Regions from separate parts of the Mesorhizobium sp. B2-3-11 genome, predicted to be linked through region 2. Evidence: predicted binding sites of a transcription regulator. Region 2 holds the regulator's gene; the other holds the start of a gene.
The links. The regulator LexA, encoded in region 2, represses DNA repair genes until DNA is damaged. The targets are predictions, from matches to a motif close to TGTTCNNNNTGTGTTCNG.
Positions count from the first base shown of each region.

Region 1: the regulator LexA is predicted to act here: its motif matches at 5,676-5,693, upstream of FJ960_RS22675 (PA0069 family radical SAM protein).

Region 1 covers NZ_VFVS01000018.1:85,023-92,692, forward strand. The annotation lists gene FJ960_RS22630 (GntR family transcriptional regulator) at 1-39, opposite strand, end outside; gene FJ960_RS22635 (polyprenyl synthetase family protein) at 147-1,163, opposite strand; gene FJ960_RS22640 (DUF2007 domain-containing protein) at 1,353-1,577, shown strand; gene FJ960_RS22645 (methyltransferase) at 1,577-2,377, shown strand; gene FJ960_RS22650 (S49 family peptidase) at 2,455-3,318, shown strand; gene FJ960_RS22655 (membrane protein) at 3,402-3,587, shown strand; gene FJ960_RS22660 (4-(cytidine 5'-diphospho)-2-C-methyl-D-erythritol kinase) at 3,614-4,501, shown strand; gene moaB (molybdenum cofactor biosynthesis protein B) at 4,503-5,057, shown strand; gene FJ960_RS22670 (glycosyltransferase) at 5,089-5,616, opposite strand; gene FJ960_RS22675 (PA0069 family radical SAM protein) at 5,768-6,922, shown strand; gene FJ960_RS22680 (ribonuclease HII) at 7,075-7,670, shown strand, end outside.
Region 2 covers NZ_VFVS01000001.1:458,305-465,974, forward strand. The annotation lists gene FJ960_RS02450 (ABC transporter substrate-binding protein) at 1-554, opposite strand, end outside; gene FJ960_RS02455 (GntR family transcriptional regulator) at 707-1,480, shown strand; gene lexA (transcriptional repressor LexA) at 1,888-2,631, shown strand; gene FJ960_RS02465 (ComEC/Rec2 family competence protein) at 2,625-5,078, opposite strand; gene gltX (glutamate--tRNA ligase) at 5,182-6,606, shown strand; gene gltA (citrate synthase) at 6,789-7,670, shown strand, end outside.

The DNA.
Region 1 (7,670 bases), on a different contig from region 2:
GATGCGCACCGCTATGGTGTCGTCCGTGCCCTTTGCCATGATTTATAGATAATTTGCGGCAAGGCGGCTTGTCGAGACGGCAGGTCGAATTCACAGGCGTCTTTTCACTGGCGCAGCCCCGGGAAGCCCAGCGAAAGCCGGTCGCCTCAGTTCACCCGGCTGATGCAGAAATCGATGACGTCGATCAGCGCCGATTTCTGCGGCGTCTCTTCCAGAGGCGCCAAGGCGTCGCGGGCGATCTCGCCGAAATGGCGGGCGCGCCCGATCGTGTCGGCAATGGCGCCGTGGCGGGTCATCAGGCCGATCGCCTTTTCCAGCCCGGCGTCGTCGACCACATTGTCCTCGATGGCACGCTTCCAGAAGGTGCGTTCGGCCTTGCTGCCGCGCCGGTAGGCGAGGATGACCGGCAAGGTCACCTTGCCCTCGCGGAAATCGTCGCCGACATTCTTGCCGAGATCCTTGCTGGTGCCGCCATAGTCCAGCGCATCGTCGATGAGCTGGAAGGCAAGACCGAGATTGATTCCGTAGGAGCGCAGCGCAGCGCGATCGTTGCGGGTCGCCTGGGCGATAACCGGGCCAACCTCGGCGGCGGCCGAAAACAGCGCTGCGGTCTTCGCCTTGATGACGGCGAAGTGCTCGTCCTCGGTGGTTTCGAGGTTCTTGGCGGCGGCAAGCTGCATGACCTCGCCCTCGGCGATGATCGAGGCGGCGCTCGACAGGATGTCGAGCGCTTCGAGCGAGCCGACATCGACCATCATGCGGAAGGCCTGGCCGAGCAGGAAGTCACCGACCAGCACACTGGCCTGGTTGCCCCAGATCATGCGGGCGGTCTTCTTGCCGCGCCGCATGCCGCTTTCATCGACAACGTCGTCATGCAGAAGCGTGGCCGTATGCATGAACTCGACCGAAGTGGCGAGCTTGACGTGGCCCTCGCCGGCATAGCCGAACATCTGCGCCGCAGCCAGCGTCAGCATTGGCCTGAGCCGCTTGCCGCCGGACGAGATCAGATGGTTGGCGACTTCGGGAATCATCTCGACGTCGGAGCCGGCCTTGGACAGGATCAGTTTGTTGACGCGCCCCATATCGGCCGCCGTCAGATCGATCAAATCCTGGATGGAGGCGGGCTCCCGCTTCCCGTTTTCGATGTTGAGAACGACACCCACGACAATCACTCCCGTCTTGGTATAACGCGTGCGACGGCACCCTTAGTCCCGGCACGGACTCTAGGGCGGCGGGCACGGCCACGGCAAGTGGCGAATTGGCGCGGCGGCGACGACAACCTGTCAACGTCGGCAAATGCGGGAGCGCGGCCACACGTTTACATGCATGCTGCAACCTGCGAGTTTCTTGCGATGATAGAGCTAATCCGCACCAACGACGCCGTCATCATCTCGTTTGTCGAATCGCTGATGCGCGACGCCGGCATCGGCTGCTTCGTCGCCGACCAGAATATGAGCGTGCTCGACGGCTCGCTCGGCATCCTGCCGCGGCGCGTCATGGTCGACGCCGACCAGGCCGACGCAGCGCGACGCATCCTGACCGACGCCGGCATCGCCAACGAGATCCGCCAGAAATAATGTCCGCCGCGCCAGCCACCCTTGACACGGATATGCCGGCCCATACGGTCGATGCCTTCCACCGCGGCCGGTTCTGGCTCGTGCAGCCCAAGCATGGCGGCCATCGCGCCGGGATGGATGCGATGATGCTGGCCGCATCGGTGCCATCCTCGTTTGGCGGGCGGCTCGCCGATTTCGGGGCCGGCGCCGGTGCTGCCGGTCTGGCAGTGCTGTCGCGCTGTCCGGACGCCCAGGCTGTGCTGGTCGAACGCGCGCCTGAGATGGCTGCCTTCGCGGCGGCCACGCTTGCCCATCCCGGCAATGCGCATCTCAGCGATCGCGCGGCCGTGCTTGTCGCCGATGTCACCGTTTCGGGCCGGGCCCGGGCCGCCGCCGGCCTTGCCGACAATGATTTCGACTTCGTCATCATGAACCCGCCTTTCAACGCCGCACGGGACCGCGCCACATCGGACCGCCTGCGAAAAGACGCCCATGTCATGGAGGATGGCCTGTTCGAAAACTGGATCCGCAGTGCGGCAGCGGTTGTCAGGCCGCGCGGCGGGCTTGCCGTGATCGCCCGGCCCGAACAGCTCGGCTCCATTCTCGACGCGATTTCAGGCCGCTTCGGTGAAGCCGAGATGCTCGCCGTGCACCCTCGCCCGGACGCGGCGGCGATCCGCATTGTCGTGCGGGCGGCGCTTGGGGCGCGGGGAAAGCTCGCCATCCGTCCGCCCCTGATGCTTCACGCGCGATCGGGCAACGGCCCCGACGAGCGCAGCGAAATGATAACCAACGGGCTCGCCTCGCTGTTCGGAGACTGAGCTGTTCGCGGCCTGAACATTGCCGTTGGCCGGGAAATCACTACATGCCTGCAACCATCGCCGGAGACCACTTCATCGTGAAACGTCTTTTCAACCGTCTGCTGCCGAAGTCCTGGCGCTCCACCGTCGACACCATTCCGGTCATCCGGCTGCACGGCACCATCATGGCCGGCGGCGGTCCGTTCCGGCCGAGCCTGTCGCTTGCCTCCACCGCTGGGCTGATCGAAAAGGCGTTTTCCTTCGACGCGCCGGCAGTCGCGATCTCGATCAACTCCCCCGGCGGCTCCCCGGTGCAGTCGCGGCTGATCTTCAAGCGAATTCGCGACCTTGCGGTCGAGAAGAACAAAAAGGTGCTTGTCTTCGTCGAGGATGTCGCGGCGTCTGGCGGCTACATGATCGCTGTCGCCGGCGACGAGGTGTTCGCCGACCCCTCCTCCATCGTCGGATCGATCGGCGTGGTGTCGGCCTCGTTCGGTTTCCCGGAACTGATGAAGAAGATCGGCATCGAGCGCCGTGTCCACACCGCCGGCCAGAACAAGGCAGTGCTCGATCCGTTCAAGCCTGAGAAAAAGGAAGACGTCGAGCGGCTGAAGGTGCTGCAGCTCGAAGTGCACGAGACCTTCATCGATCTGGTCAAGGAGCGGCGCGGCACGAAGCTGGCGGACGATCCGGAGCTGTTCACCGGACTGTTCTGGACCGGCAAGAGAGGCTTGGAACTCGGCCTCGTCGATGCGCTCGGCGACATGCGCACGGTACTGAAGACCCGCTTCGGGCCGAAGACCCAGCTCAAGCTGATAACGGCGCCGCGCGGTCTGTTCGGCCGCTTCGGCCTGTTCGGCTCGAGCAAGGGCTTTTCAGCGCCCGATATCGCCGCGGCAGCGGCCAGCGGCGTCATCGATGCGGCGGAAGAGCGCGCATTGTGGGCGCGCTTCGGGCTTTGAAAAAGCCGTGAAAGCGTCTAGCATGGTTGCCCGAAAGACCCGACCGGCCGCCCTTACCGGCCCAGCGTGGTAGGAGTTTTGACATGCCGCAACTTATTTTCTTCGCCGTCGTCGGCATCGCCGCCTATTTCGGCTACCGCACCTTCCTGCGCGAGGCTGAGCGCGTGACGGCCAAGGTACGGCGGACCGAAAAGCAGGCAGCCAACGGCGCGATGGGAACGCTGGTCAAGGATCCGAAGACCGGCGAATACCGGCTGGCCAAGGACTGACCCTCATTTCACTCGCAATCGAGACTGTGGAGTCCGGTCCGCATGTCCGGACATGGGCAGCACCCGCCAAGATAAACCTTGCCCTGCACGTCACCGGCAGGCGCCCCGACGGCTATCATCTCATCGAAAGCCTGGCTGTGTTCACGCGCTTTGGCGACAGGATCGAGATCGCGCCGGCTGAAGGCGACGACTTCGCCGTATCCGGCCGCTACGCGCCGGACGTTCCGCCCGATGGCGACAATCTGGTGCTCAAGGCACGCGACGCGTTACGGCAGGCCACCGGTTTTCGGAGCACGCCGCCCGTGATCATCAGGCTCGAAAAGAACCTTCCAGTCGCGTCCGGCGTGGGCGGAGGGTCGAGCGACGCGGCGGCCGTGCTGCGCGGGCTGGTCGACAGCTGGGGGCTGGACATCGATAGCGCCGAGCTGGCGCGGATCGGTCTCTCGCTTGGCGCCGATGTGCCGATGTGCCTGGCGGCAAAGCCGCTGGTGGCGCGCGGCATCGGTGAGGAGCTGTCGATGGTGCCGGATTTTTCGGCGCTGGGTCTGGTGCTGGTCAATCCGGGCACGCCGGTCTCGACGACGGAAATCTTCGCAGCACTGTCCCAGCGCGACAATGGGCCACTGCCGCCGCTGCCGCGCAGCATCGAGTTTCACAGCCTGCGCAACTGGCTGGAGATCACCCGCAACGATCTCGAACCTGCGGCCCTTGCGATGCGGCCCGCCATAGGCAGGGCGCTTTCATGGCTTGATAAGGCCGGATCGGGTTTTTCACGAATGTCCGGATCTGGCGCGACATGCTTCGGCCTGTTCGAGACCGGCAATGTCGCCAAGCGCGCGGCGGCCGAGATCCGCAGCCGCCAGCCCGACTGGTTCGTCGCGGCAACACGCAGCATTGCATCGGAGGCTGAGTGAGATGGCCAGGATTGACGAGAGCCGTGCCTTCATTCCGGTGCGCATCGCGGTGCTGACGGTTTCCGACACACGCAGCCTCGCCAACGACAAATCCGGCCAGACGCTGGCCGATCGCATCACCGAGGCCGGCCACATCCTGGCCGGCCGGGATATCGTCACCGACGACCGCGAAAAAATCCGTGACACCGTTCTGGCGTGGTCGCGGGACAAGGCCATCGACGTCGTGATCACCACCGGTGGAACCGGTTTCACCGGCCGCGATGTGACACCCGAGGCGCTGGAGCCGATTTTCGAAAAGCGCATGGATGGCTTTTCGGAAGTTTTCCACCGCATCTCCTACGACAAGATCGGCACCTCGACGATCCAGAGCCGGGCGACCGGCGGCGTCGTCAACGCCACTTTCGTCTTCGTGCTGCCGGGCTCGCCCGGCGCCTGCAAGGATGCCTGGGACGGCATCCTCAAGGCACAGCTCGACTATCGGCACATGCCCTGCAACTTCGTCGAGATCATGCCGCGCCTGGACGAACATCTGCAGCGCGGCAAATCGGCCCCTTAAAAAGCAACGCCACGCAGAGCAGCTGCAAAAATCAACTGGGAGAGCGCTGCGCCTGCCTCGGTGGCGCCACCCAGATCTCGGCGTCGAGCTTCTTAGTCGCCAGACCGCGCGCCAACGCCTCGGCGCTGCCGGCAGTCTTGGCCAGAGATGCCGCCTGCCGCTTGCTGATCACCAGTCCGTCGGCGAGAGCACGGTTTGCGGAAAAGACCCTAGCCAGGAACGGCGTACGGCTGCCCCGCGCCCGCGCGAACCGGGCGGCCATGGTCTGCCTGGCCGTATGGGCGACGACCGCGTCGATCCAGCCCTCTACCAGCCTCGCACCCGGTTCGAGAAACAGCAGCCAGTCACCCTTGGCCTGGCGGATGCCGGCGGCGATGCCGCCGCTCCCCACATAGTGGCAGCCGGCATGCTCGGCGACACGATGCGTGTGGTCGGTGGAGCCGGTGTCGCAGACGACGACCTCTCGCACCACGCCCTCGACCGCGCCGCCAATCAGCGTCGCCAGCGTGCGGGCGAGACCCTCCTCGTCATTATGCGTTTCGATGAGAACACTGAGCATCGTGAGCCGAATAGCGGAAACCACTGACCGACGCCAGTTTTTGCATCGCGCCATAGAAAAGTTCTTGATTTGTTCTCATCAATAAAATAGGAATAATTTCATGAGCAGAGCGATTCGACACAACATGGACAGTCCCTGGGAGCGGGCGAAGATGGAACCGATCATGCGCGCCGATATTGCGGCCTTCGGAGCAGGACGAGCCGAGATGGCCAACGCGATGATCGAGCAGAGTGGCATGCGGGTCCGTCCGGACCGCAACCGTGGCCGATCGGCGGGCATCAATCCGTCTGGCCGGTTCGAACCTGTCAGCCGGCATGTCTTCGACGATGGGTGGAGTTCGCTGGAGGAGTTGCCCCCGTTCAAGACCGAGGTGCAGGTGGAGAAGCCGCGCACCATCATCACCCGCAACGAATCGCCCGACATCTCCTTCGACCGGTCGATCAATCCCTATCGCGGTTGCGAGCACGGTTGCGTCTATTGCTTCGCGCGGCCGACGCACTCGTTCATGGGCCTGTCGCCGGGCCTGGATTTCGAATCCAAGCTGTTCGCCAAGCCGGATGCGGCACGCCTGCTCGACAAGGAGTTGTCGAAGGATGGCTATCAACCGCGCACCATCGCCATCGGCACCAACACCGATCCCTACCAGCCGATCGAGAAGCAGTACCGGATCATGCGCGAAATCCTCGAAGTGCTGGAGGCACGCGGTCATCCGGTCGGCATCGTCACCAAGTCAGCCCTGGTGGTGCGCGACATCGACATTCTGTCGCGCATGGCCGAGCGCGGGCTCGCCAAGGTGGCGCTGTCGGTGACGACGCTTGACCGCATGCTGGCCAGGACGATGGAACCCCGCGCATCGACCCCGACCAAGCGGTTGGAAGCGATCAGGCAGCTTTCGGATGCCGGTATCCCGACTTCGGTGATGGTGGCGCCGATCATTCCGGGCCTGACCGACCAGGAGATGGAACGCATCCTCGACTCGGCACACCATGCCGGTGCGCGCGAGGCCGGCTATGTGGTGCTGCGCCTGCCGCTGGAGGTCAGCCCGATTTTCAAGGACTGGCTGCTGCGCCACTATCCCGACCGCTATCGCCACGTCATGTCGCTGATCCGTTCGATGCGCGACGGCAAGGACTACGATTCGGAGTGGGGCAAGCGCATGAAGGGCGCCGGACCTTATGCCTGGCAGATCGGCCGGCGCTTCGAGATCACCGCCAAGCGGCTCGGCCTCAATGCCGAACGGCGCACGCTGCGAACCGACCAGTTCGTCGCGGCCGGTAAGGACCAGGAGCAGTTGATGCTGCTCTGAAGCCGAAAACACCGCGGCTGTTCATTACCGCCGTGGCAAAAAAATCCCGTCCGGCCTGCCCCGGCCTGCAGACGGTGCCCTCCCGGTCCGGCGCCCCACCCGACCCGGAGGGACTTGCGGAGAATCAGAGCCGATGCGAACCTCGCCGCAACATGGCTCGCGCGCGTTCTGATTCTCCGCTTCTCTTCGAAATCGTCGAGAAACCCGATTTCTCCTTCGAGACGAAGGCGATGGCCGATGGCATGTGGCCGGTCGCAGGGATGGACGAGGCCGGCCGTGGCCCGTTGGCCGGGCCGGTGGTCGCGGCGGCAGTGGTACTCGACCCCGCCAACATTCCCGAAGGGCTCGACGATTCCAAACGGCTTAGCCACTTGCAGCGTGAAGCGCTGTTTCTGCGCATCATCGGCTCCGCGCTCGGCGTCTCGATGGCGTCGGTCAGCGCCGAAGGCATCGATGGCAGCAACATCCTCAAGGCGAGCCTCGAAGCGATGCGCCGCGCACTTGTCGGGCTGCCCATCCAGGCAAAGCTCGCGCTGGCGGATGGGCGCGACGTGCCGCCGGGACTGCCCTGCGAAGGGCGCGCGCTGATCAAGGGCGACCAGCGCTCGCAGTCGATCGCCGCAGCCTCGATCGTGGCCAAGGTCATGCGCGACCGCATGATGTGCGGCTGCGGCAATCATCACGATCGCTACGGCTTCGAAGTCCATATGGGCTACGCCACGGTCCGGCACCGTACGGCGATCGAGGC
Region 2 (7,670 bases):
TTGATCTTTTCGATCAGGGCAACGTCGTTGGCTTCACCGGGATTGTAAGGCACACCAAAACGCTTGGCGTTTGGTAACAGCTTCTTGGTGAAGGCCATCACCGCGGCAACATCCTGAAGATCGGTGGCGCCAGTCATGCCTTCATCACCCGAGTCCCACGACGGCACGAGCTTGGCCGCCACCGGATCGGTGACCGCGGCAAAGACGATCGGAATGCCGGAGCCCGCGAGCGCTTTCTTGGCGATTTGGGAGACCGGCGTGGTGATGGTGTAGATCAGCTTGGGCTGCTCGGCCTGCAGCTTTGCGATCATCTGCGGCACCAGCGATGCATCGAAATTGGTATGGCTCTCCGTATAGACGACGTCCTTGCCGTCGACGAAGCCGTTGTCTGTCAGCGCCTTCTTGAAGCCGGCTATGGCGGCGTTCAATTGCGGATGCTCGCCAAAATTGGCGATGCCGATGCGGATTTGATCGGCGGCGGCACTGCCGGCGCTCACCACCAATGCGCCGGCCAAGAACAAACCCGACAGCCAAGCGGATTTCGACTTCAACATCATTTCCTCCCAGATTTGATCGACGCCGCTTCCAGCGCGGCTACTGCGGCGATCATGGTCAGTCCGCCGGCCCGTGTCAAACATTATATATAATTCTTGCCATGCCCCAACATCATATATAATTTTCTTTGCCAGACCATGGGTGGACCGCGATGCAGGATCAAACGATCTCCACAAAGACGGAGGCAGCCTATCAGCTGTTGCGGCGCGATATCCTGACGACGCGCCTCATGCCCGGGGCCCCGCTCAAGCTGAGTGCGCTGCGCGGCACCTATGGTGTTGGCTGGACGCCGTTGCGCGAAGCCTTGTCGCGGCTAGAGGCCGAACGCCTTGTCACCGCCATCAGCAATCGTGGTTTTACCGTCGCTCCGGTATCGCGGGCCGAACTGGAGGACCTGGCACGCGCCAGGATGGTGGTCGAGATACCCCTGTTCCTCGAATCGATGGAAAAAGGCGGCAAGGAGTGGGAGGATGCCGTTGTCACCGCCCACTACCGGCTCTCCCGTTGCAAGACCGCGGTCGACGATCCTTCGGATGCGGCCGTCGATAAATGGGACGAGAACCACGAAGCTTTCCATGTGGCGCTGCTGAGCGCGGCGACTTCCAATTGGCTCATGCGATTCCGCTCGACCATCGCCGATCAGCTGCGACGGCATCATCGTTTTCTCGGCCTGGCGCCGACATTGCGGGCCGCGGCTGGCCTGAAGGACGGTTATGAAGAGGCAATGGAGGCATTGTGCGAAGCGATTGCGATCGAACACCATACAGCGATCATGGAAGCTGCACTCGATCGTGACGTCGAGCGGGCCAAGGCGCTGATGACGGCGCATATCGGCTATACCCTGCACGTCTATGTCCATAGCGAAGACAGCGGCGCGACCAAATACGCCGCCCGCGCCGGCAGCTTGCAAGCGGGTTCCGGGTGACTTCAATGCTTGCGCGACGCCTATTGGCATGCGCTGGCCGGAGTGGGCCAAACGCCTGGGTCCATCGCCGCCCCTAAGCTACCAATCGTTGGCGTTTTGATTTCGTTTCGTTCCGCGAATAATGGATCCATAAATTGTACAATCCACCCGCGAAGAGCCCCCCGAAAGACTGATGCCAAGGCCCATCAGTGGATAGGCCACAGGCCATTAACCAAAACGATTTCAATGCCTGCCGATCGTGGAAAGGATCGGCCTCAGTCCGCTGTCGCGGCAAAAAACTTCAGACGCGTTAACAAATTCATTAAACTTTAAACGGTTGCGGAACACAACTGGAACGGATAGTGTTTGTTCTGGGTTTGTTTTTTCGATTCTGGTCAGACCTTTCGTTCAATGCCTTGGGGGCCGCCATGCTGACACGCAAGCAACATGAACTGCTGATGTTCATCCACGAACGGCTCAAGGAAAGCGGGATACCGCCCTCCTTCGACGAAATGAAGGAAGCGCTCGATCTTGCCTCCAAATCGGGCATCCATCGCCTGATCACGGCGCTGGAGGAACGCGGCTTTATTCGCCGGCTACCCAATCGGGCGCGCGCGCTGGAAGTGCTGCGGCTGCCGGACTCGATCGCGCCGGGCCTCAATGCGGCAAAGAAGTTCTCGCCAAGCGTCATCCAGGGCAGCCTTGGCCAAGGCAGTCTCGGCCGCCAGATCAGGCCGGCGACGGCGCCTTCCCGCCTGGCCGCGGCCGGCAACGACGATGATGCGGTTTCAGCCGTGTCCATCCCGGTCATGGGTCGTATCGCCGCCGGTGTGCCGATCGATGCTATCCAGCATCAGACGCATTCGATTTCGGTGCCGCCGGACATGATCATGGGCGGCGAGCACTATGCGCTGGAAGTCAAGGGCGACTCGATGATCGAGGCCGGTATCTTCGACGGCGACACGGTCATCATCCGCAATGCCGATACAGCAAGTCCGGGCGAAATCATCGTGGCGCTGGTCGACGAGGAGGAAGCAACGCTGAAGCGGTTCCGTCGCAAGGGCGCCTCGATCGCGCTCGAAGCCGCCAATCCAGCCTACGAAACACGCATCTTCGGACCGGATCGGGTCAAGGTGCAGGGCAAGCTCGTCGGGCTGATCAGGCGCTACTGAACTGGCTTGCCATCGGGCTTGTCGGCCTTTTTATAGGGGGCCAGCCCCCTCGCCTCGCGTGAGAATTTTCGCTGCTCGTGCCAAGGCCGGTATGGTCCGTCGACGGCGAATTCGATCTCAGCCGGCGTCGTGGCCGATTGGGGATCGAAGAAAACGGCGGCACTCCCCTTGCGGGCGAGCTGGCGTTTGGTGACGACGAGAACCAGCGGATTATGACAGGTGTCATAGGCGGTCGCGTCATTGACGACGATCAGGTCGGCGAAGGCGCAGGCCTTCCAGGTGTTCTTGCGATCCTCGACATAGGCGATGATCGCGCCGGAAGGGTGCCTGGCAAGGCACAGGCCTTCGCGGCAATAGAACGGCGATCCCAGCGGCAGGTCGGTGGGAGTGGCAAGATCGAATTGCCCGTCCGTCTCCTCGAACATTTCCGGTAGGACGATTGTTTCGGAGATCAGAGCGCGTTTCCAATTGTCGGCTGCGAATTCGTTCGGACGTTCCCGGTTGACGGCCAGTTCGCCATTGCCGATCGACAGAGCCACCAGCCGCGCATCTTCCGAGATCAGCACATCGGGCGCGCGCGTGTGCGACACAGTCAACAGACCGGCAAGCGCGAATGGCACCGCCGTGAGCCGGAGCCACGTCGTCGCCATCGTCGCGATGACCAACGCGACGGTGACCAGCAGCACGGATTGCTGCGAAATCAGCCCGACTCCATCGACCGGAGAGCGCTCCGATATCCACGCCGATATGGCGATCATCGCTGTCAGGCCCTTGCCCATGAGGTAGAGAGCCGGCCAATCCAACCCGAACGGCATCAGCAACGCGCTAGCGACGGCCAGGAACATCACGATCGACACGATCGGCATGACGGCCAGATTGGCGAACAGGCTGAGCGGCGACACCCGCTGGAAATGCCAGATGGCAAACAGTGCCGTCGCGCTGCCGGCGATGATGGACGTCATGGCCAATCCACCTGTCGCCAAGAGGAATTTTCGCGTCAGAAACCCGGGTAGGGATCGCTTTGGCGGCGGAGGCCTCGTCTTTCCCGCATGGTGGTCGGCCCAGCCGGCATAGGCGCCAACCAAGGCTGCGGTTGCCGCGAACGACATCTGGAAACTCGGGCCGACGACCTCGTGCGGCGAAACCAGGATAACGGCGATCGCCGAGATCGCCAGATTGCGCATGGTCAGCGCCGCGCGATCGAACAAGACGGCGATCAGCATCACCGCCAGCATGATGAAGCTGCGTTCGGCCGCGACGACGACGCCCGAAATGACGAGATAGGCGGCGATCGAAAACAGTGCGGCGGCGGCGGCGTATTTCTTCACCGGCCGGCGCGCGGAAAACCCTGGAAACAGCGCGAAGGCGCCGCGCAGCAGACCCATGATGGTGCCGGCCACCAGCGCCATATGCAGACCTGAAATCGAGATGATGTGATAGATGCCGGTGCGCCGCATCGCTTCGTTGATTTCATCGGGAATGCCGGCCCGCACGCCGACGATCAGCGCCGCCGCGATCTCGCCTTCGGCGCCGCCAATGCTGCCCCTGATGTGGTCGGCGATGGCTTCGCGGGCATTTTCGATGCCTGAAAACACGCGTGCCGGCAGCGGCATCTCACCGGCTTCGGCGGAGACGACCGTTGGATTGCCGAGAAAGAAGCCGCTGCCGCCGATGCCGGCGAAATAGCTGTCGAAGGAGAAGTCGTAGCTGTCCGGCCGCACCGGGCCGGTCGGCGGCAGCAGTTTGGCATAGCCTGTGACAAGCGAGCCGGCGGTCATTTCGGGCGGTATCTTGCGTGCCGAAAGCCGGACCCTTTCAGGCGCGTAGCGCAGTTTCGGCCGGGCGGTCGAAATCACGTCCATGGTCAGCCGGATGCGGCCGCTCTCCATCTCCTCGAGCGAGATCACGCGACCGGTCAGTTGCGTCGAGATTTCCGAGCCCAGCATCCGGGTTCCGGCTCGCCATGTTTCGACCTTCGCCGCAAGCAGGCCAAGCACACACAACAGCAGTGCCATGAAACACAGATGGGTTTTCGGCCAGGAGCGCGAGACGAATGCACATACCGCCGCCAGAACCACGACCGCGACAGGCTTTGCAAAATCGGGCTCGGACGCCAGCGAAAAGTAGCAGATCGCCCCAACGGCCAGGCAGACCGGCACCAGCAGGAAGGCGACGCCCCGGTCGAGTTCCAGCTCCGCCGCCTTGGCCACGCCGTGACGCAGGCGAGGAAAGGATATCGGGCCGATTTGCCGGCGCACGCGCACAATTCTGCGTGCGGCAGGAGATGGAGTTGGCGCTGGGCTATCCGCCTGCAGCGGCTGGGTTGCGGGCGCAGCCACGAGCGGCGATGGCAGCGGGATCGCAGGAGGCGTCGCAAACAGGGATCGCTCGCTGACGCCGACAATGGCGCCCTCGCCCCGATCCGAGCCCCGGCCTTGTCCAGTCATCGGGTCTGCCCCTTGCGCCCTCGACACCCTATGCTACATGAACGCGCGACGCGCGAAAGTCCGCGCGCTCCGCACTCAGCTTCAGACGTTCTCCGAGAGTTCCATGCCCGACAAGGTCATCACCCGTTTTGCTCCCTCGCCGACCGGCTATCTGCATATCGGCGGCGCGCGCACGGCGCTGTTCAACTGGCTCTATGCCAAGCACACCGGCGGCACGATGCTGCTGCGCATCGAGGACACCGATCGCGAGCGTTCGACCGATGCAGCCACATCGGCCATTCTGGACGGCCTGACCTGGCTCGGCCTGTCATGGGACGGTGACGCGGTCTCCCAATTCGAGCGCGCGCCGCGCCACCGGGAGGTGGCCGAGGAGCTGGTGCGCCTGGGCAAGGCCTATTACAGCTACGAGACTTCAGCCGAGCTCGAGGCAATGCGCGAGGCAGCACGCGCCAAGGGCCTGCCACCACGCTACAACGGCCACTGGCGTGACCGCGCCCCGTCGGAGGCACCCGCCGGCGTCAAGGGTGCCATCCGCATCAAGGCACCGACCGAGGGCGAGACGGTGGTGCAGGACCGGGTCCAGGGCGAGGTGCGTTTCCCCAACAAGGATCTCGACGATTTCATCATCCTGCGTTCGGACGGCAACCCGACCTATATGCATGCCGTCGTCGTCGATGACCACGACATGGGCATCACCCATATCATCCGTGGCGACGATCACCTGACCAATGCCGCACGCCAGACCGTGATCTACAACGCCATGGGCTGGGACGTGCCGTCGATGTCGCACATTCCGCTGATCCATGGCGCCGACGGCGCCAAGCTGTCGAAACGCCATGGCGCGCTGGGCGTCGAGGCCTACCGCGCCATGGGCTATCTGCCCGAGGCGCTGCTGAACTACCTGGCGCGCCTGGGCTGGAGCCATGGCGACGACGAGATCATGTCGATCAAGGACATGATCTCCTGGTTCGATATCGGCGACGTCAACAAGGGCGCGGCGCGCTTCGACTTCGCCAAGCTCGAGGCGCTGAACGGCGTCCATATGCGCCGCATGGCCGACACCGAATTGTTCGACATTTTCATCGCCACCTTGCCCTATCTGGAGGGTGGCCCGGCGATGGCGGCGCGCCTCGACGAGAAGAACAAGGCGCAGTTGCTGGCAGCACTTCCGGGCCTGAAGGAGCGCGCCAAGACGCTGGTCGAGCTCGTCGACGGCGCCGGCTTCCTGTTTGCCGCGCGGCCGCTGCCGATCGACGACAAGGCGGCACTCGTACTCAATGACGATGCCCGCAAGATCCTGCGCGGCGCTCACGAAGCTTTGAACGCGCTGTCCGGCGACTGGACAGCCGCCACGGCCGAGGCCGCGATCCGTGACTATGCGCTGGCTGGCGGCCATAAGCTCGGCGCCGTGGCCCAGCCGCTGCGGGCTGCCTTGACCGGCAAGAGCACGTCACCAGGCGTTTTCGATGTGCTGGCCGTGCTGGGGCGTGAGGAAAGCCTGGCGCGCATAGCGGATCAAATCGATTAGCAGCAAACTGGCCTAAGAAGATTGGCATTGAAAGGCGCGTTTCGCAGTGCAACATTAGGCTTGGCCCAATCTGGCACGCAACTCCTAGAATGCGGTGGCGAATACGCGCATTGCGGTGATTTCGACGTGTCGCTCTGCGGAATTTGCCTTTGCCGGCATGAGGAAACAAGAAGGAGTTTGCAATGACCGAAGCTGCGACAAAACTGGATGTGGGCGGCCAGGAGGCCACTGCAACGCTGCAATTCGCCGGCAAGACTCACGAATTCAAGGTGCGAAGCGGCTCGGTCGGACCTGACGTCATCGACATCGCCTCGCTCTACAGCACCACCGGCGCCTTCACCTATGACCCCGGCTTCACCTCTACGGCAAGCTGCGAGTCGGAGATCACCTTCATCGATGGTGATGCCGGCATTCTCCTGCATCGGGGCTACCCGATCGACCAGTTGGCCGAACACGGCGACTTCCTCGAGGTCTGTTACCTCCTGCTCTACGGCGAACTGCCGACCAAGGCGCAGAAGGACGATTTCGATTATCGCGTGACGCGCCACACCATGGTGCACGAGCAGATGTCGCGCTTCTTCACCGGCTTCCGCCGCGACGCGCACCCGATGGCGGTGATGTGCGGCGTGGTTGGCGCGCTGTCGGCCTTCTATCACGACTCGACCGACATCTCCGACCCATACCAGCGCATGGTTGCGTCCATGCGCCTGATCGCCAAAATGCCGACGATCGCGGCCATGGCCTACAAGTACCACATCGGCCAGCCCTTTATTTATCCGAAGAACGAGCTGAATTTCGCCGCCAACTTCCTGCACATGTGCTTTGCCGTGCCGTGCGAGGAATACAAGATCAATCCGGTGCTGGCGCGCGCCATGGAGCGCATCTTCATCCTGCACGCCGATCATGAGCAGAACGCTTCAACCTCGACCGTTCGTCTCGCCGGCTCTTCGGGCGCCAACCCCTTCGCCTGCATTGCCGCCGGCATCGCTTGCCTATGGGGCCCGGCCCATGGCGGCGCCAATGAAGCGGCGCTCAACATGCTGGGCGAGATCGGCCATGTCGAT